One region of the Methylophilus sp. DMC18 genome, then DNA from elsewhere that is predicted to be linked to it. Evidence: riboswitches for the same ligand, from Rfam matches in the RefSeq annotation. Region 1 holds a riboswitch; the other holds the start of a gene.
The links. Region 1 has a riboswitch for cobalamin ahead of nrdA (class 1a ribonucleoside-diphosphate reductase subunit alpha). Riboswitches for the same ligand answer to the same signal wherever they lie in the genome.
Positions count from the first base shown of each region.

Region 2: another riboswitch for cobalamin. It lies ahead of ACT53G_RS07490 (TonB-dependent receptor domain-containing protein); the one in region 1 lies ahead of nrdA (class 1a ribonucleoside-diphosphate reductase subunit alpha).

Region 1 covers NZ_JBQUZE010000001.1:242,000-252,000, reverse strand. The annotation lists gene ACT53G_RS01185 (hypothetical protein) at 149-376, shown strand; gene yfaE (class I ribonucleotide reductase maintenance protein YfaE) at 490-900, opposite strand; gene nrdB (class Ia ribonucleoside-diphosphate reductase subunit beta) at 1,063-2,196, opposite strand; gene nrdA (class 1a ribonucleoside-diphosphate reductase subunit alpha) at 2,406-4,685, opposite strand; cobalamin riboswitch at 4,862-5,082, opposite strand; gene ACT53G_RS01165 (PepSY-associated TM helix domain-containing protein) at 5,168-6,421, opposite strand; gene ACT53G_RS01160 (TonB-dependent siderophore receptor) at 6,415-8,808, opposite strand; gene ACT53G_RS01155 (FecR family protein) at 8,949-9,797, opposite strand; gene ACT53G_RS01150 (RNA polymerase sigma factor) at 9,794-10,001, opposite strand, start outside.
Region 2 covers NZ_JBQUZE010000003.1:122,656-132,656, reverse strand. The annotation lists gene ACT53G_RS07525 (FAD-binding domain-containing protein) at 362-1,936, opposite strand; gene ACT53G_RS07520 (alpha/beta hydrolase) at 1,923-2,801, opposite strand; gene ACT53G_RS07515 (GGDEF domain-containing protein) at 2,860-4,032, opposite strand; gene ACT53G_RS07510 (EVE domain-containing protein) at 4,067-4,531, opposite strand; gene ACT53G_RS07505 (DUF2237 family protein) at 4,600-4,959, shown strand; gene ACT53G_RS07500 (cell division protein ZapA) at 5,243-5,545, opposite strand; gene ACT53G_RS07495 (hypothetical protein) at 5,548-5,784, opposite strand; cobalamin riboswitch at 5,875-6,086, shown strand; gene ACT53G_RS07490 (TonB-dependent receptor domain-containing protein) at 6,087-8,129, shown strand; gene ACT53G_RS07485 (hypothetical protein) at 8,217-8,786, shown strand; gene cobO (cob(I)yrinic acid a,c-diamide adenosyltransferase) at 8,799-9,404, shown strand; gene ACT53G_RS07475 (cobyrinate a,c-diamide synthase) at 9,404-10,001, shown strand, end outside.

The DNA of each region.
Region 1 (10,001 bases):
TGCAAATAGCCCCTTAAAGTATTGAATTGAATCACTTATCTACCGCTTAGCGGTGTATACATCAGTAAAAAACTCTGATATGGTGTTTATAACTAAAAGAATTACGATGTTTTACAACGCATTGTTCCCGGGGTGGGTAAATTCGATTATGGCTAAAAGATCTGGAAAATATTTGTACTCCATACGTAGCGCCAATGGGGTGTTGGTAGAGAATCTGCAGGTGTACGGCAAATCCCGTGCCGAAGCGGATGAGAAAATTCGCCAGATGTATTGGCGCTGCGAGATTTTGAGTTGCAAGCTGGTCGCGGACCTAGATACACGTGCGCCCAACCTCAAAATGCAATGGGTGCGACCGGCACCGCGTGCCGCGGGCTAGTGCATGAGCTGATTTCCCATCAGAAGCTATTTCAGGCAAACCATAAAAAAGGCGCGATAAAGATTCGCGCCTTTTTTATTATTGATGCCATTTAAAACGGTAAGCCCTGAAACTTAAAACAAGGACAAGTTGCTGGCAGTAGAAACCGGCCTGGGGATGCGTCTTCTGGCCAGCTTTTTGACGCGGCTATCCAGCGTGGGCAAGTCATCATCAAACAGTGAGCCTTGGGCTGGGAACAGCTCTTCTTGTGCCTGGAACACTTGCAGCTCTGGCCGCAGCTCACAATCGAGGCGGATATCCGATTTGGGGACACAGCAACAGGGCAGGATTTCGTCACTGGCAATAAATGCGAGCGGCTGTTCCAGGTATTCGACCTCACCATCAAGCAGACGCACGCGGCAGGCACCACAATAGCCCCCGCGGCATTGGTACTCGACCTCGTGCCCGGTGCGCTCCAGGCCTTCCAGCAAGGTTTCATGCGGGATCAGGCTGAAGCGGGTATGCTGGCTGCGTATGCTGATCATTTTAAAAATGACTTGTTAAAATCAATAGCGAAACAATCAATTAATGAGCGCGCGTGATCAAAGTGCACGGCTTATGGAGCACAGAAACCGCAATGTACACGAGAGCACATGAGGGTTTCGCGCACCGCACAACGCCGTAATTTGCCCGCGCAGCCATTTAAATTACAACTCAAAGTCGTTGAGATCGTCAGCCGAGACTTCTGAATCAATCTGCCCGATCAAGTAAGAACTTAATTCTACCTCTTGAGGGGCCACTTGTACGGTGTCTGAAGACAGCCAGGTGTTGATCCATGGAATCGGGTTGTTTTTGGCATTGGGGAATGCCGGAGGCAAGCCGACTGAAGCCATGCGGGTATTGGTGATGTATTCCACGTACTGGCAAAGAATGTCTTTATTGAGGCCGATCATGGAGCCATCTTTAAACAGGTACTCGGCCCACAGCTTTTCCTGCTCGGCGGCGGATTTAAACATCTCGAAGCACTCGGTATGCAGTTCTGCGGCAATCTCGGCAAACTCGGCGTCATCCTGGCCAGAACGCATGATGTTGAGCATGTGCTGTGTGCCGGTGAGGTGCAAGGCCTCATCACGCGCAATCAGGCGGATGATCTTGGCGTTGCCTTCCATCACCTTGCGCTCGGCAAAGGCAAACGAGCAGGCAAAGCTGACGTAAAAGCGGATCGCTTCGAGAATATTCACGTTCATCAGGCAACGGTACAGCAGTTTTTTGAGCGCGCGCTTGTTGACCACTTTGGTCTCGCCATTGATGACATGATTACCCTCGCCCAGCTGCGAGTACAGCATGGTTTGCTGAATCAGCTCATCGTAATAATGCGCAATATCCGAAGCGCGTGCCGTGATGTTTTCATTGCGCACGATGTCATCAAACATCACCGACGGATCATTGACGATATTGCGGATGATGTGGGTGTAGGAACGCGAGTGTATGGTCTCGGAAAACGCCCAGGTTTCAATCCAGGTTTCCAGCTCAGGCAGAGACACCAGTGGCAGCAAAGCGACGTTGGGGCTACGGCCCTGAATCGAATCCAGCAAGGTCTGATACTTGAGGTTGCTGATAAAAATATGCTTTTCGTGCTCGGGCAGATTCTGGTAATCGGAACGGTCTTGCGACACGTCAACCTCTTCCGGGCGCCAGAAGAAGGAGAGTTGCTTCTCGATCAGCTTCTCGAATACCGGATATTTCTGCTGGTCGTAGCGCGCCACATTGACGGGCTGCCCAAAGAACATAGGTTCTTTGAGTTGATCGTTATCGGTTTTGGTGAAGATGCTGTAGGCCATCTGTGTTCCTAATGTTTAAGTTTAATGCTCAAACTGTTTTTAAATTGTACTTATTACCCCACTGCAATAAGCGTTGAATCAGTGAGCGAGCGGGATAAAGTGCAAGGCGTACGGAGCACAAAAACCGGAATGTACACGAGAGTACAAGAGGATTTCGCGCACCGCACAACGCAGCAATTTGCCCGCGCAGCCACTGAGTCAATGCTTATTTAAATTTTGCAGGCGCCGCTGGCACATCCATCATCCTCGGCTTCCGTACCGCCCTCGCTCGCACCATCGCGGGTGTTGTGGTAGTACAGCGTTTTAACGCCAAGTTTGTAAGCTTGCAGCAGATCTTTCAGCAGTTGCTTCATTGGCACACGGCCGCCTTCAAAACGGGTTGGGTCGTAGTTGGTGTTAGCTGAGATCGATTGATCGACAAACTTCTGCATCACGCCCACCAGCTTGAGGTAGCCGTCATTGCTGGGGATGCGCCACAATAACTGGTACTGGTTACGCAGGCGGTCAATCTCAGGCACCACTTGGCGCAAGATGCCGTCTTTGGATTGCTTGACCGAGACCAGGCCACGCGGTGGCTCAATGCCGTTGGTGGCATTGGCAATCTGGCTGGAAGTCTCGGAAGGCATCAGCGCCGTCAGCGTGGAATTGCGCAAGCCATCTTTCTGGATTTCCTTGCGCAGGCTTTCCCAATCCAGACGCAGCGGCTCGTTGCACACGGCATCCAGGTCTTTTTTGTAGGTATCAATCGGCAAAATGCCTTTGGCATAAGTGGTCTCATTAAACGCACCACACGCGCCAAACTCGCGAGACAGTTGCACCGAGGCTTTCAACAGATAGTACTGAATCGCCTCAAAGGTACGGTGGGTCAGGCCCAGTGCGGCGTCATCGGTATAGCTGGTGCCGTTTTTGGCCAAATAATAAGCGTAGTTGATCACGCCCACGCCCAATGAACGGCGCTTATTGGTGGCGTTGAGCGCGGCTTTGACTGGGTAATCCTGGTATTCGAGCAAGGCATCTAATGCACGAACCACGAGGTCGGCCAGGCCTTCGAGCTCGTCCAGGGATTCCAGCGCGCCCAGGTTAAATGCAGACAAGGTACACAGCGCAATTTCGCCTTCGGTGTCGTTGATGTCATTGAGTGGCTTGGTCGGCAGTGCGATTTCCATACACAGGTTGGACTGGCGCACCGGCGCAACGGCCGGATCAAACGGGCTATGTGTGTTGCAATGGTCCACGTTCTGGATGTAGATACGGCCGGTACCGGCGCGCTCTTGCATCATGAGCGAGAACAAGTCTACGGCAGGCAAGCTGCGCTTGCGGATGCTGTCATCGGCTTCGTATTGGGTGTACAGGCGCTCAAAGGTATCCTGGTCGGCAAAAAACGCGTCATACAGGCCGGGCACATCATGCGGCGAAAACAAGGTGATCTGTTCACCTTTGATCAGGCGCTGGTACATGAGGCGGTTGATCTGCACGCCGTAGTCGAGGTGGCGCACGCGGTTTTCTTCCACACCGCGGTTGTTTTTGAGTACCAGCAGGGATTCAACCTCAAGGTGCCATAACGGATAGAACAACGTCGCCGCCCCACCGCGTACCCCGCCCTGTGAGCAGGATTTGACCGCAGACTGGAACAGTTTATAGAACGGCAGGCAGCCGGTGTGCTGTGCTTCACCACCACGGATTTCACTGCCCAGCGCACGGATACGGCCCGCGTTGACGCCGATACCGGCGCGCTGCGACACATACTTCACAATCGCGCTGGAAGTCGCGTTGATGCTGTCCAGACTGTCGTCACACTCAATCAGCACGCAAGAGCTGAACTGGCGTGTCGGCGTCCGCACGCCAGACATAATCGGCGTTGGTAGCGAGATCTTGAAGGTAGACACCGCATCATAAAAACGCTTGATGTAATCGAGACGCGCCTGGCCCTTGTAGTTAGCAAATAAGCTCATCGCCACCAGAATGTAAAGGAACTGCGGGCTCTCGTAGATCTTTTTGGTGACGCGGTTTTGTACCAGGTATTTGCCCTCAAGCTGCTTCACGGCGGCATAAGAGAAATTCATGTCGCGCCAGTGGTCCAGATAGCCATTCAGCGTATCAAACTCTTCGCGGCTGTAATCCTTGAGCAGGTGCGGATCGTATTTGCCCAGCGCGGTCAGGTTGGTCACATGGTCAAACAAATGCGGTGGCTCAAACTGGCCATAAGCAATTTTGCGCAGGTGAAAAATATTCAGGCGCGCGGCCAGGTACTGATAATCCGGGGTTTCTTCCGAGATCAAGTCAGCGGCGGACTTGATGATGGTCTCATGGATATCATCCGTGCGGATGCCATCATAAAACTGGATATGTGAACGGAGCTCCACCTGAGACACAGACACATTGTTAAGCCCTTGTGCGGCCCAATCAATGACGCGATGAATCTTGTCGAGGTTAATCGGTTCCTTGCGGCCATCACGCTTCGTGGCTTGCATGGATTCGTATTGTGTCATGGTGGCTCCCAGTGCTGGCGGCGGAAGGGACACGGCACTGGCTGCGGGCGCATTTTTTCTGGCAAAAGCGTGCCCGTTGCCGAGCTATTCAAGAAAAAACCTGCACCCGTTCAAAGACCAGACATGCAATCAGTAAAGACTCATTGCATCTGCCGAGGACACCCCGCCTCAAACGTTAACAAGAAAAAATCACGGCAGGTCTCCTGGCTCTCAGGTCATGATTGTTTGCCTTGGCCTTCCCGAATCGCTTCAGTGGCGAGCAAAGCAGCAAACAACTCGCTGATTACAGTTGCGGGGGCAGCTCTGGCTTGATCATGGCAGACACCATCACGCACCAGATTCCCTTTTAAAGACAGGCACTGATCAGTGCCCGTATACCGTATGGACGAGACTATAAATCAATATATACGCATTTTCAACACACAAAAACACAATATATTGTTATCCATAACTAAGTGATTGTTTTACCAGAATATATTTTTTCAGACACCCGAACGGTGCCATTTTTTGCGTTGCAGTGTTTCTACCACCTTGCTCGATTGGCGCTTTCTACTCCAGATCAGCACGCCTGTGACGGTAATCATCACCAGCGAGAGCCCGGTCACACAGACAAATATACGGTAAGGCAAGCCGAACACTTGCGCCATGTGTAAGGCCCCTATCCAATTGCTGAAAGTATTGCCTGCCTGGTCCTGGGTGGGCAGCCAGTGGCCTTTGATTTCACCGGTATAGGCATCAATGGCAATGGCGGTATTGCCACGGTCTTGCCGTAAATCGGCCGAGCTATGCACAAAATACTGGTATACCCCGCGCTCGCGGTCCAGGCGCAAGCGGTCTTCGTAATCGACCTGGAGGTGATGGCTTTGCGCAAAGCCTTGCATGGCTTGCTGCGCCAACTGGTGAGCTTGCGGCCAGGACATGGGCAGGCTGGTCAACGGTTGTTGCAGTTTGGGGATGCTGCGCCAAGACAGATCAAATGGCATCAGCTTGGTCATGATCGGCAGATAAACTTGCTCGCGCAGATTGAACATGACGCTGGACCAGGCGAAGATCAGCAATACGCTGCACAGCCAGAGCCCGACCGCACGATGCAGGTCAAAGTTGATACGCGTGGTCGAAGCTTGCCATTTGACCAGCCAGGCCGGTTTCCAGCGTTGCCAGTAACTGCTTTTGGATTGTGGCTGCCGTCTGGGCAAGGTGAGAAAAAACGCCACAAAGGTATCCAGCGTCCACAGCACGGCGACAATGCCCATGATGAGGCGGCCGCTGACACCGGGCAAGGCCAGCGAATAATGCAGTTTGTACAAAAATGGCAACAGCGTCTCGCGCTGGAAAGGCCCAGCTGTCGATAAGCGTGACCCGAGCACCTGGCCGGATTGCGGGTCGATAAAGAGCTGATCGGCAGGGAGACTGGCTTGCGGCTCGACCGGCGTCAGGCGGAATTGGACCGCCTCGCCATGGTGGTCAGCCTGAGCGCTTTGCGGCAATTTGAATTGCAATTCATCGACACGGGTATTGGCCGGGGCCTGGTTCTGCGCCCGCGCTTGCAGCTGATACGGGTCCAGCATGGGCAGACCCGCTTGCCATGCAGGTTGAAACAGGTGCGGATTCAACCACTCATCCAGTTCATCCTGAAAAGTGATGATGGCGCCGGTGAAGCCGGCAATGACCAAAAAAGCGGCCATCGCCAGGCCTACCCAGCGATGCCAAACTACAAGTGCGTTTCTCGTTACCATTGGAAATTTAAATTGGCCATGACATTACGGCGGTAGCCCCATTTGCAACCGTCGCCACTGTATGCACAATTGGCCACATACTCCTTATCAAACAAATTACTGGCATTGAGTGCAAATTGCCAGCCTTTCCAGCCTGTGCCCAGCTGGGACAAATCATACCGGACCGCCAAGTCTACCAGGGTATAAGACGGCAGCTTGAAGGTGTTTGCATCGTTACCGAAACGGCTACCGGTGTAACGCACGCCGCCGCCGACCACCAGGCCTGGCAGCCATTGCCCAGGCAAGCGGTAATCGGTCCATAATGCGGCGGTATGGTGCGGCACATGGTTAGGATCTTTGCCCTGGAAGGCCACACCCTGCAAACTATTATTACTGCGCGTGATTTCAGGCAGCATATAAGTATAACTACCAATCAGCGACCAGGCGTCCCACTGGGTTTTGGCCTCAAGCTCCAGGCCGCGAGTACGCACTTCCCCATTCTGCAGATTAAACAAAGGATGCTGCAGGTCAGTCGTGGTCACGTTCTGACGGCGCAAATCAAAGATGGCAGCACTTAATAGCGTCTGACTGTCTTTCGGCTGGTAGCGGATGCCCAGTTCATATTGTTTGCCGGTTTCAGGGGCGAAGGCCTTGCCATCAAACATGGTGCCAATCACCGGTAAAAACGACTCCGTGTAACTGGCATAAGGCGCCAGGCCATTTTCCGCCAGGTAAACCAGGCCACCGCGCCAGGTTTCTGCCTGATCGCGTTGCGACGAGGAAGCTGCTGGGCTCAGCACATTATCTGTTTGCATCCGGGTGTGGTCCTGACGAACTCCCAGTGTTGCCACCCATTGGCGGTCAATTTTTACTTGGTCCTGCAAGTAAATCCCGGTTTGGCGTTGCTGTTGCTTCAAATTGGCTGACAGCACCAGGTTCACCGGTGTTACCCCATATACCGGCGTATACAGATCCAGCGGACTCGCCGTCCCTGATGTACGCAGCACATGGTTATCCAGGCGCTGGCTGTCTATCCCCGCCAGAACCGTATGCTCAAACATGCCGTGCGTCCAGTGCCCTTGCAGATGCGTATCCACCACCACATTGTCGACATTTTCATCGGTGCCCATCGCGGCCCGGTTGATGCTGCGCTGGTCTGCGCGCAAGCTCACCAAATAGGTTGAAATGGCATCGGTGCGCAGTTGCTGGTAGCGCAGGTTCTGACGCAGGGTCAAGTGCTCATTAAACGCATGTTCAAACTGGTAGCCCACCGAATATCGTTCCTGCACGTATTTATCCAGGCCTGGCTCACCCACATACCGGCTGGTGGAAATTTTGCCAAAGGGGCTACTCACCAGTGTGCCGACCCGCGGCAATGCCTGGTAGCCCTGGCCACGGTCATTTTTCTGGTAGTCGGTCAGCAAGGTCAGCTGGGTCGCGTCCGAAGGTCGCCAAGTCAATGAAGGCGCCAGATAGACGCGGTCGTCAGTGACACGGTCGATCTGCGTATCGCTTTTTTGCACCAAGCCCACCAGGCGGTAAGACCACACGCCCTCATCATCCAGCCATTGGCTGACATCGCCACGCACCTGTTGCCGGTCATACTGGCCCAAGGTCAACCCCAGCTCATGCAGTGGTTTATCCGTAGGCCGTTTGCTGACCAGGTTAACCAGCCCACCCGGCGCGCCCTGGCCATACACAATGGAGGAAGGGCCGCGCAATAAATCAATGCGCTCAAGGCCATAAGCCTCAACCACCGTACCGCCCTGGTTATTAAATGCGTAATTACGCAAACCATCGCGGAACTGGTCCCGGCCCAGGCTAAAGCCACGGATACCAATATTGTCGGCGCGCGGGTCTGGCCCGTTTGCTTCGGACTGCACACCCGCGGTATAGCGCAAGGCATCGCCTACCGATTGCACACCCTGCGCATTCATCTGGTCACGTGTCACAACAGAAAGCGATTGCGGCGTTTCGATCAAGGCAGTATCTGTTTTGGTCGCCGTCACGCTACGCTTGGCAACATAGCCTTTGACTGGCCCATTGGCGGGTTCTTGTACAGTTTGCCCAGACACGCTGACCTCTGGCAGGTCTTGTGGCTCACTATGTGTATGTGGCGCGGGAGCGGCTTTGGTCAGCGTATAGCCAGCGGCAGTAGTTTTTAACACCAGCCCGCTGCCTGCCAGCAGCTTTTCCAGCGCTTGCCGCACACTCAAGTCACCCTTGAGCGCAGGCGCCTGTTTGTGCTCGGTGAGTTCCGTTGAAAAAATAATGCTTTCCCCGGTCTGGTGGGCCAGGGCCTTCAACGCCTTGTCTAGCGGTTGTGCGGGCATATCAAGCTCGACGGCATGCACAGACAGGCTGGACAGCAAAGCGGCGAACAAGGCAGAGTTGCGAGTAAATGACATCTTCTTCCCATTGAATAAATAATGAATGACATGGGTATGTCGTGCCAGCCTTCGCCAATGTTGATGTCCTTTAGAAAATTTTTTACGGATGATTCTGACTCAGCGTGATCGAACCGGCGAATCCGGCTAAACCGCACCGATTAACGCTGCCGGATCACCACGCCAGCCTCTGCCTGTTTTTCCACACGCACGGGCAAAATCTCGGGCAACACGGCCAGCAAGGATGCGATGCCATTGATATCGTATTCGCCGGACAGGCGGTATTGCCCCACCCGGGCATCCGCGAGTGTGATCTGACCAGCGTGATAGCGCTGCAATTCGGCCACCACGTCACGCAGTGGCAGCCCATCAAAAATCAATCGCCCGTGCTGCCAGGCGGTAGCCGCCTCGGCACTGGTGCACCGGTTTTCAGAAATGGCTGCGCCGCGGGTGGTCACCGAGAGATTTTTAGTCAGCCGACGCTGTGCCTGCGCAGTGATCACGTCTACACTGCCCTCCACCACCGTGACCATGGCCCCCTCCGCGGTATTGCGGACGTTGAACACGGTACCAATATCGCGAATCTTCACCTGGTTGGCATCCACGGTAAATGGTTGCCAGGCGTGTTTCACCTTAAACAGTGCTTCGCCTTGTACCAGCGTTAATTGCCGCGAACGCAGATGTTGCTCGGCCACCAGAACGGTATTGGTATTGAGACTGACAGCAGAGCCATCCGGTAACTGGAAGTGGGCAGACTGACCAATTGCCGTTTGCAGGCGCTGGCTGGACAACACCGGGTCATAGCAGACCACGGCCGCCAACAGGCCGCAAGCGGTGGTTGCCAACGCCTGTTTTATTCGACGCCGTTGCCGGGTTTGCTGCATGGCTTCCTGCAGCAAGGCCTCCCTGGAGGGAAAGTGCGCGCGCAAGGCGTCAGCGTATGGCGCCAGCGGATCTTGATGGTCAGCAGGCTGGTTGGGCGCACTCAATGTGTGGTCAGATGCTTTCATAGCCCCGCCCACTGCCGCTGGATGCTGCCCATGGCCTTGTTAAAATGTTGCGTCACCATATTGCGTGAAATACCCAGCGCATCGGCAATCTCCTGCTGCGGCATGTCGTGCAGACGATGCAGCAAAAACACTTGCCGTTGCCGGGCTGGCAGCGCTTCTATGATGCGCTTCAAAGCCTCAAGACGTTGTACAAAATGCATGACG
Region 2 (10,001 bases), on a different contig from region 1:
CTCCAATCTGCGAAGGTAGGCAACAAGGAATGCACTACCTGTAATACGTTTTGGAAAGCTTCTTAAACTGTTTATAGCAAAACGTATTCCAAGCTGGAGAATGCGGGCTCACTTCCCGCCAGACTATGGGGAGACCATGAGAAAGAAAGGAGAGATTTTATATTTACATTTAAAAATCAATGAGATACGTAAAAATAACTATCGTATCACTGTAGTCGCTCAGTCGACTGCTTGAGCGAGCGGCCAGAAGTGCCGCAGCAGACCGCTCAGCACACGCACAAAATCAGTGCGCAAAATCAGTGCATGCACTACCGAGTCGCACGCCTTATCGGTTTCGCAAACATCAGCAACGGGTGAAAGGCTAAAACTGCAGTGAAAGCTGGGATGCTGCCGGGCTTTGTGCACTCACGGAAGCCGTACTCCGATTTGATTTTTTGCGGAGACTGCCACGGTCTACCTTGGGAAAATGGCGCGATTTGCGCGAAGCATGCCGCTGCAAAATATCTGCGACAGCATGCGCTGGCATGGTCTGCCTGATTGCAAACCAATCCTGCTTGGCTGTCTGGATGGCCTCGCCAATATCAACCATGGGCGCAGGATAGTCGCGGCCAATCAGGCAGCCATACCGCCGCTGTAAACTCGTAGGCATGCGCCAGGGTTCAAAAATCCAGCTGTCTGGCACCTGTCGCAAAACAGGCAGCCACTGGCGGACAAACACCCCCTGAGGGTCCTGAGTCAAGGCTTGTTTAACCGGATGGTAAATGCGCAATGTATTGATGCCGGTCGTGCCAGACTGCATTTGCACTTGCGGCCAATGAATCCCCGGCTCGTAATCAACAAAAGCTCTGGCCAGATGCAACCCGCTTTGCCGCCAGGGCAGTTGCAACAAATAGCTGGCGGTACTCATGAGCATGGCGCGCATGCGAAAATTCAGCCACCCGCTTTGATTGAGCATCTGCATGCAGGCATCTACCAGTGGCCAGCCAGTCTGGGCATCCTGCCAGGCTTGTAAACGTAAGGCGACCCCAGCATCGGGTAACCGGGACTGTAGTGCCTCGAAGCCCCGGTAAAAACTCTGGTGTTCAATCCGCGGTTCGCTTTCAAGCTTTTGCATAAAATGGCAATGCCAGTGCAAGCGGCTTTCAAAACTGTGCAGCTGACGGCGCTGTTGCACGTTTTCAGTCTGCTGCGCACGGGCCCGGGTAGCCTGTACCACGGTACGCAGGCTCACAGCGCCCCATGCCAGATAAGGTGACAGGCGGCTACAGGCTTGGACAGCACTGAGCGGGCTGGAAATCCCCCGCTGATAACCATGTACGCGGCGCGTCAAAAAATCCGCCATCACCGCCTCAGCCACTCCTATACCGCCAACCTGACGTTCCGCTTGCGCGTGGCCAGCCACTGCTGGCAACCGCTCCAAGCCATGATCCGGTAACCGAACAGCAAGCCCGGATGCAGGCACCGCAATGACAGGCGCCTGCATGCGTAACGCCCACTGCGCTTGCCACTGTTGCCGGTCTGACAGGCGTCTCACCACCCCATTCTGAGGCCATTCCTGCCAGACGATTCCTTGCATCCTGCACCACGCTTGCACCTGCCGGTCGATGGTGTAGGTGTGTTGATTCCCGGTTTCTTCATGGCTATACAGTCCGGCGATCCCGAATTTTGCATGCAGCCTCTGTAACAGCGTCAAGGGGTCGTGATGATAGACATGCAAATGCAATCCCAGCTGTTGCAAGGCATCTGCAAGGTCCTGCAAACAGTCGCGCACGAACATGGCCTGACTGAGGCTGGCATCCTCTGCCGACCACACTTGTGGAGCCCAGATAAAGAGCGGCAAAACCGGCCCAGCCTCACAGGCGGCAGACAGCGCGGCATGATCCGCGACACGTAAATCGCGCTTAAACCAGACCACATGCACATCACGCAGAGGCATGCTGGCCAATCCAGTCGCAAATATCTTGCAGCAATGGACTGTTGCCGCGCAGGGGTCTGGCCAGCTTGGCGACCATATCCACATGGTTGTAGTTGGCATAAGTCAGCAACTTGACCTCGCTGCCTTGCGCCTCAAGCGCACGCGCCAGATTGATCGAGTTTCTGGGCCAAACGGTTTGGTCTTTCAGGCCGGCAAGCAGTAGTAAAGGCGGATGTTGGCCGCTGACAAAACGGATAGGCTGTGATTGCCACTCCTGCTCAGCAGGTGCAAAAATCGCGCGTAACGTATCCGAGGTGAGCGGCAAAAAGTCATAAGGTCCGGCCAGGCCTATGGTGCCTTTAATCGCGGTGGGTGATAATCCTACAGCCGCCAGATAGGCAGCATTCAAGGTCAGCATGACGGCCAGATGTGCGCCCGCAGAATGCCCCATCAAGAAGACACGCGACGCATCGCCTTGATACTCGGCCACGTGTTGCTTGACCCATTGCAATGCCAGCGCGGGGTCTTGCATCAATTGCGGAAACTTAAGTTCGGGATAGAGCCTGTAATCGGCAATCACAACCAGCATGCCTTGCGACGTCAACGCCTCTGCCACAAACAGGTAATCTTGCTTGCTGCCAGACTCCCAGCTACCGCCATAAAAAAACAACACCACAGGGCGTGGTGTTGCAGCATGGTCACGTGGCTGATAAATATCCAGGCGCTGCCTGCTGTGCGGCCCAAAAGCGATATCGCGATGGATGCGCATACCTTTATCGGGAATCACCGCGTTTAACAAAGTGACTGGCCGACAGGCCGAAAGCAGCAGACCGGCCAAGCCAGTCAACCAGCTACGCCGCGTCAATTGAGGATTTTGCAGATTCATAGGCATTGATGACCATGCCCAAGATAGAAAATTCCCGCCGCAATAATGATCGCTATCGTTAATGGTTGGCAATATAGACGCGGTTACGGCCCTGCTGCTTGGCCGTGTACAAAGCAAAGTCTGCCATTTTCATCAGCTGCGTCAAGCCATCTTGCGTCCCCAGTTGCGCGGTAGACACTAACCCAAAAGAGGCCGTGTAATGAATTTGCTCTCCTTGCTCGCTCATCACACTGTGATCAATTTCTGAGCGCAAGCGCTCAATCACATGTGCCGCTTCATGCAGGTCCGTCATCGGCATCAGAATGCCAAACTCTTCGCCCCCCAGGCGCCCAACCATGTCGCTGGTGCGCAAGGCACTCACGCAGCGCAGGCAAAAATTCTGCAAAACCAGGTCGCCAGCATGATGTCCGTATTGGTCATTAATCTTTTTAAAAAAGTCGATGTCCACCATGGCAAATGAAAACGAGGAGCCGTAACGCTGATAGCGCCGGATTTCTGACTCCAACTCATGAATGAAGTGCCGCCGGTTGGCGATCCCGGTTAAAAAGTCAGTAAAGGCAAATTTGTCTGCTTCAAGATGCAAATGGTATATGCGGCCCCCAACAAAGAGGCCTACCAGCAAAAACAGGGTCACCAGCAGCGCTGCGTAAGTGATGCCTTGATGGGTGTGCCGCTCCATGCGCTTTTCACTTTCGGCCACATACTCGTTGGCGCGCAAGTCCGCATGCGCGAGGATGGCTTCGTTGAGTTTTGCCACCTTGGCAAAGCGCGCATTCCAGGCCGTCTCAATCAGGGTGCTTGCTTCGGTATACCGTCCCTCAGCCAATTGCTTGATTACCGAGGCTGTCATTTCGTCCAGCGCTTGAATATTCTGTTTGAGCAGCGGTAATGGCGCGCGATCTCCCGAATAATTACGTTCTATGCTGGCGATTTTTTGTTGGGCAGCGGCCTCATGCCCCTTAATCGCCGCCACGGTATTGATCAAATGCACGCTGTCTGCCTGAATCAGCGTGGCATAGAGCAAGTCACTTCGGATCTGATGCAGCTGAGACTCCAGCGCCTGCGCAGCGTTGGAAACCGTAAAAGACTGCTCATAGAAATTGCGAGTGGTCTGGTGCATCTCCCGCATACTGGAAAAATAAATCCAGAGGAACAGCAGCACACCGATCAGAACGATCATAAAACCGGCGACAAGGATATACAAGACTGCTTTTCTACGCCTGATACTCATATCATGTACGCCACCAAAGTCGCCAAAGAAAAGGTTATGTGCTGAGCAGGGCCGTGATAAACGCCCACTCTTTGGGATCGACCGGGGTAATAGACAAGCGGTTCCCTTTTTGCAAGACACGCATGGTGGCCAGGGCGGGCGTTTCCCGCATCTCTTTCAAACTCAGCAATCGCGTTTTGCGCACCAGCTTGACATCTACATTCACCCAGCGTGGACTTTCCGGTGTAGACTTGGGATCAAAATACTTGTGCCCTTGCACAAACTGAAAACGGTCGGGATAGGCCAAGGTGCTGACCTCGCAAATGCCGACGATGCCAGGCTCAGCACAATTGGAGTGATAAAACAACACGCCATCGCCCACCTTCATCTGGTCACGCATGAAGTTTCGCGCCTGATAATTGCGTATCCCATACCAGTCTACAGTTTGATTGGGGAATCCCGCCAAATCATCAATGGAGACATCCGAGGGTTCGGATTTCATTAACCAGTAACGCGCCATGCCTGAAAACCTTCTTTACACATCTAAATGCCAGTATCATAAACCAAGTTAGAGCACAGTTGAAAATCATGACAAAAAACGTTTTAGGCACTCTTCTGATCCCTTGCAGTATGCAACCAGTCACAGGCTTTATGCGTGATGGTTGTTGCAGTCACCACCCGGAAGATTTAGGTAAACATACCGTCTGCGCAGAAATGACAGATGAGTTTCTGGCGTTTTCGCAAGCGCAAGGCAATGACTTGTCCACCCCCAGACCAGACTATGCATTTCCCGGGCTCAAGGCTGGTGATCGGTGGTGCCTGTGTGCGAGAAGATGGCTGGAAGCCAGTGAAGCGGGTTATGCGCCGCCAGTGATTCTGGAGTCTTGCCACGAAAACTGCCTGGAAATCATTAGCCTGGCGGACTTGAAATACCATGCCTTAAGATAACAAGACAAAGGTGCGAGAGGGGATGTGCTAAGGGGTTACCTGAGCCGCTAATCCTGAACCAAAAAAGTTCAGGTGGTAACAGCCTAAGGTACATTAGGTTCGCACGCCAAGGGCGTCTTAAAAGACCGCCCAACTTAGTGCGATCGCACCGCACCTGATGAGCCGAAACCTATAACAAAGACTAGTTCAAGGAATTTTGGACTCAGGCAACGCCTTAGCACACCACTTTTATGATACGTCATTTAATACTAATGACGGTTAAAATTTTGTGAAATGAAGCGGATTACAATAATTTGTGCTGGCCGGACAAAACATCATCGATCTGCTGCTGCATGGTAGAAATGCGCTTTTTCACATCGCCCACATCAACCCCGCCGCTACGCGTATTCAACAACTCATGGGTAATGTTCAGCGCGGCCATGATCGCAATGCGCTCCACACTCACCATCTTGCCCACATCACGAATTTCGCGCATTTTACCATCAAGGTAACCCACCGCCTGCAATAAAATGTCGCGCTCTTCGTCGGTACAGGTCACGCTAAACGCGCGGCCCATGATCTCGATATCAATCGGCTGTTTGGCCATGACTAACGACCTTCCTCAGGCAATGCCGACAACAACCGCTCCAGCTGTACACTGGCTTGCGTCATGTTCAGCTTTAGAGATTGTGACTCCTGATGCAAACGCGTGACCTCCTGACGTAACTCCACGTTTTCGTCACGCAGCTGGCTGCACAAAGCAATCAGCTTCGTCACACGCTCTTCAAGACTTTTTAAATCGGCATCCATCAGCCCATTATCTTTTAAAAAAACGAGTGTGGTCAATAGCTAAGCGCATTTTTTCAAAGTAAATTAAGAATTTGAAGCCCCTCGCAAGACACCTTGCAACTGGTCAAAGTCACCGCTTTAGACTAGAATGCCGAACAGTTGTCAGGTGCCTGCGTCTGCGTTCTTGCAGACAAGGGTGAAACTGGGAAACAGGTGCGCGAACCTCGTTCGCAATGCCTGTGCTGCCCCCGCAACGGTAAGCAAGTGCGGGTCTATCCACACGCCACTGAGTAAAAACTTGGGAAGGCGATAGACCAAAACTTGCCAGCCCGGAGACCGGCCTTATAACTTAAATAAGCATGGAAATACCGCGGGGTGACGGTTTCAAAACGAATGACATTCTCAAGCTATTAAATGTCTCCATCAATGTCTTTGATGTTGAGCCTGTCTACCTTGCGTTTCCTTTTTACTTTTTGCATGCGGGGTCGCATGCATTATCGGAAACAATCATGAATAAAAAAATCATTTTGGGACTCATCGCCCTTTCTCCTACGCTTACTCAAGCGCAAGAAGTCTTTTCAAATAGTAGTAGTGAAATTGCTTCACTGTCTTTGGATGAAGTTACTGTAACGGCAGCCAGGGTTCCCGTTTCGACTAAAACAGCTACTGGAGATGTTACTGTCATTACTCACGATGAAATTGATCGTTTAAAAGGCAGTTCACTTCCTGACTTGCTCAGATTGCAACCGGGTTTACAAATTTCCACCAATGGAGGCATGGGAACCGCAAGCAATGTATTTTTACGTGGCACCAATGCGGAACAGGTTGTGATTTTAGTGGATGGCTTGCGCATTAATTCGGCAACATTGGGTACGACTGCGATTGAAAACCTGCCGCTTGCGTTGATAGATAGAATAGAAATTCTTCGTGGCCCAGCTTCCAGCCTGTATGGCGCAGATGCCATTGGCGGAGTTATTCAGATATTTACTCGGCGGGGGAAAACCGATCAAACAAGATTTTTTGGTAGCGTAGGCGCAGGTAGCTATGATACCTACACAGGTAGCGCAGGGTTTGGCAGCCGCTATCGTGCCTTGCAATTTGGGGGGCAAATAAACAGCTATGACACACGCGGCATATCTGCCAAGAAACACCCACCTCAAGCCATTGATCGCGATCGGGACGGCTATCGTAACTTGAGTGGAAGTGCCTATGCCGACTTAGAGTTCAGAGAAGGACACAGCCTGGGCGTCAACTTCATGGAATCTGATGGACGGAATGATTTTGACAATGCATATAACAACTACTCTACAACCAATCAGCAGGCCTATGGCGCAACGCTCAAAAATCAACTTACTGAACATTGGAACAGTACCTTAAAATATGGAATCGGTCGCGAGCGCTCGTTTAGCCTGAATAGCGCTACCAGTAATAGTAAATTCGACTCAAAGCAGACGCAGATCACATGGCAACACGATTACTCCCTAGCTGTTGGGACCTTAACATTTGCCTACGATAGACTCGAACAAGATGTAGATACTTTGTCAAATGGCATTCCAAGCATTAGCAGAACAAGAAATGATGACGGCTTTCTTGTGAGCTTTGTGGGAAACCGTGCTGCACACAGCACCCAGATGTCAGTGCGTGAAGACCATAACAGTCAATATGGCAACTACGTTACGGGCGGTTTTGGTTATGGTTATACATTTTCGCCAGAATGGAAAGTCACTGCTCAATATGGTTCTGCGTTTAGAGCACCTACATTTAACCAATTGTATTTCCCTAGCTTTGGTGATCCAACGCTCAAACCAGAAAAGTCTGATAACTTTGAAACGAGCCTGCGGTACCAAAACACCGCCATACAGGCCAAAATGACTGTATTTGAGAATCACATTCGCGACCTGATTCAGAACGTTGGGCCTGCAACCTCAGGATGTTCCTTTACAGGATTCTGCCCCGTCAATGCCGGTAAAGTTGTTATTCAAGGACTAACCATCGAGGGAGGTGCCATGCTGGACGATGAATGGCAACTCGCTGGAAACCTCACTATTCAGTCCCCAAGAAGCGATGATACAAATAAACTGCTGCCAAGAAGAAGTCAGCGCTATGGCAATTTGCAGTTGCTATATAAATCAGGCAATTGGAATGCTAGCACCGAACTCTCAGCATCATCAGCTCGTTACAACGACTCGGAAAATAATTTCAGATTAGGGGGCTACACTTTATTAAACGCTTCGCTTGGCTATCAGTTAGCTTCCCACTGGAAACTTCTCGCGCGGGCAAACAACCTTTTGAATAAAGATTATGTATTGGCAACCACCAAGAGCTCGTTTTCGCCCAACGCGCCTGATTACAACACCATGGGTACCAACGTCTTTATCAGCCTGAATTACGATATGAAGTAAACCGGGAACGGGGGATTTTGCCCAAGCCCGTGCGAATTGGGCTAAAATCCACGTCTTATAATTAACCTTAATTTTGGAGTCGTTGGCATGCCACGTAACCTTTCAACTCAGTCTCTGGCAATTGGCTTTCTCATTGCCTTGATGGTCATTATCACGCGTGGTCATCATTTTGCTTCGATTGATTTTTTACCGAGCGCTTCTTATGCAGCGTTTTTTATCGCGGGTTATTACCTGCGCTCAACACTGGTGTTTGTGGCCTTGCTGGGATTGTGTGCTGCGCTGGATATGGCAGCCATCACCTGGGGCGGTGTGAGTAATTTCTGCGTGACCCCTGCTTATGGCTTTTTGTTGCCGGCTTATGGCAGCATGTGGCTGGCTGGCCGTTGGGCTGCGTCGAACACCACCTGGCAATTAAGCAGCCTGTTCAAGCTGACAGGTGCGGTATTGGTGGGATCTGTGCTTGCTGAGCTGTTCTCCAGCGGTGGGTTTTACTTCTTTGGTGGCCGCTACGCCGAACCGACCCTGGTTGAGTTTGGCGCGCGTCTGGTCAAATACTTCCCGAAACAAATTGAAGCGATTGCATTTTGGGTTGTGGTTGCAGTGATTGCACATGTGGCATTTGGCCTGGCCAAGCGCTCCGTGCGCGAAAACGCTTAAGTATTACGCACCATGGAAACCAATGATCGCGACAGTCGCCACAAGGCGCGCATGATCCGCAAAAAAGCGGTCATTGACGAAAAAATCGAGCAGGCCAACCAAGAAAAAGGCCTGCTACTCATCCTCACAGGCAACGGCAAAGGCAAAAGCTCTTCTGCCTTTGGCATGGTGGCCCGCTCGCTGGGCCACGGCATGCGTGTTGGTGTCGCCCAATTTATCAAAGGCCGTTCAGATACGGGCGAAGAAGCCTTTTTTCGCCAGCACCCTGCTGTGACCTGGCATGTGCTGGGCGAAGGCTTTACCTGGAACACACAAGACCGCCAACGCGACACCGAAACCGCCATGCATGGCTGGCAGATTGTGGCCAGGATGCTGCAAGATCCGGCCATCCATCTGGTGGTGCTGGATGAGCTCACCTACACCTTCAAATATGGCTACCTTGATGAACAAATGGTGTTGGATGCCATCGCCAACCGCCCACCCATGCAGCACGTGGTCATCACTGGCCGCGGCGCTTCCGAGGCATTGAGAAACGCTGCCGATACGGTGTCTGAACTGATGGATGTCAAGCATGCCTGGCGTGCAGGCATCAAGGCCCAGGCCGGGATAGATCTGTAATGCTAGCAACGGCGGCAAGCTGCCGGGCCATGTTAATGGCGGCCCCGGCGTCTGGGCAAGGCAAAACCATAGCTACCGCGGCCTTGGCCCGGGCTTATAAAAACCGCGGCTTACGCGTGCAGGCGTTCAAATGCGGGCCGGACTTTATCGACGGCATGATTCTGCAAGTGGCAACTGGCAAGCCAGTGTATAACCTCGACCTTGGCATGTGTGGTGAAGCCGATGCACAACGGCTGCTGCACAAGGCCGCCCAAGACAATGACGTGATTCTGCTCGAAGGGGTGATGGGGCTGTATGATGGCAAGCCTTCATGCGCCGATATTGCCGAGCGCTTTGGCATCCCTGTCGCACTGGTGCTCAATGCCAAAGCCATGGCACAGACCTGTGCCGCGGTCGCCTATGGTTTGTATGGCTTTCGGCCCGCCCTGCAGCGCGCCGGAGTGATTGCCAACCAGGTCGGCAGCGAGGGTCATGCCAATATGATTAAAGAAGCACTCCCCACGGACATCCCCTGGCTGGGTGCCATGAAATATGACACGCAACTGAGCTTGCCAGAGCGCCATCTGGGCTTGCATCTTGCCCAGGAAATCACGGATA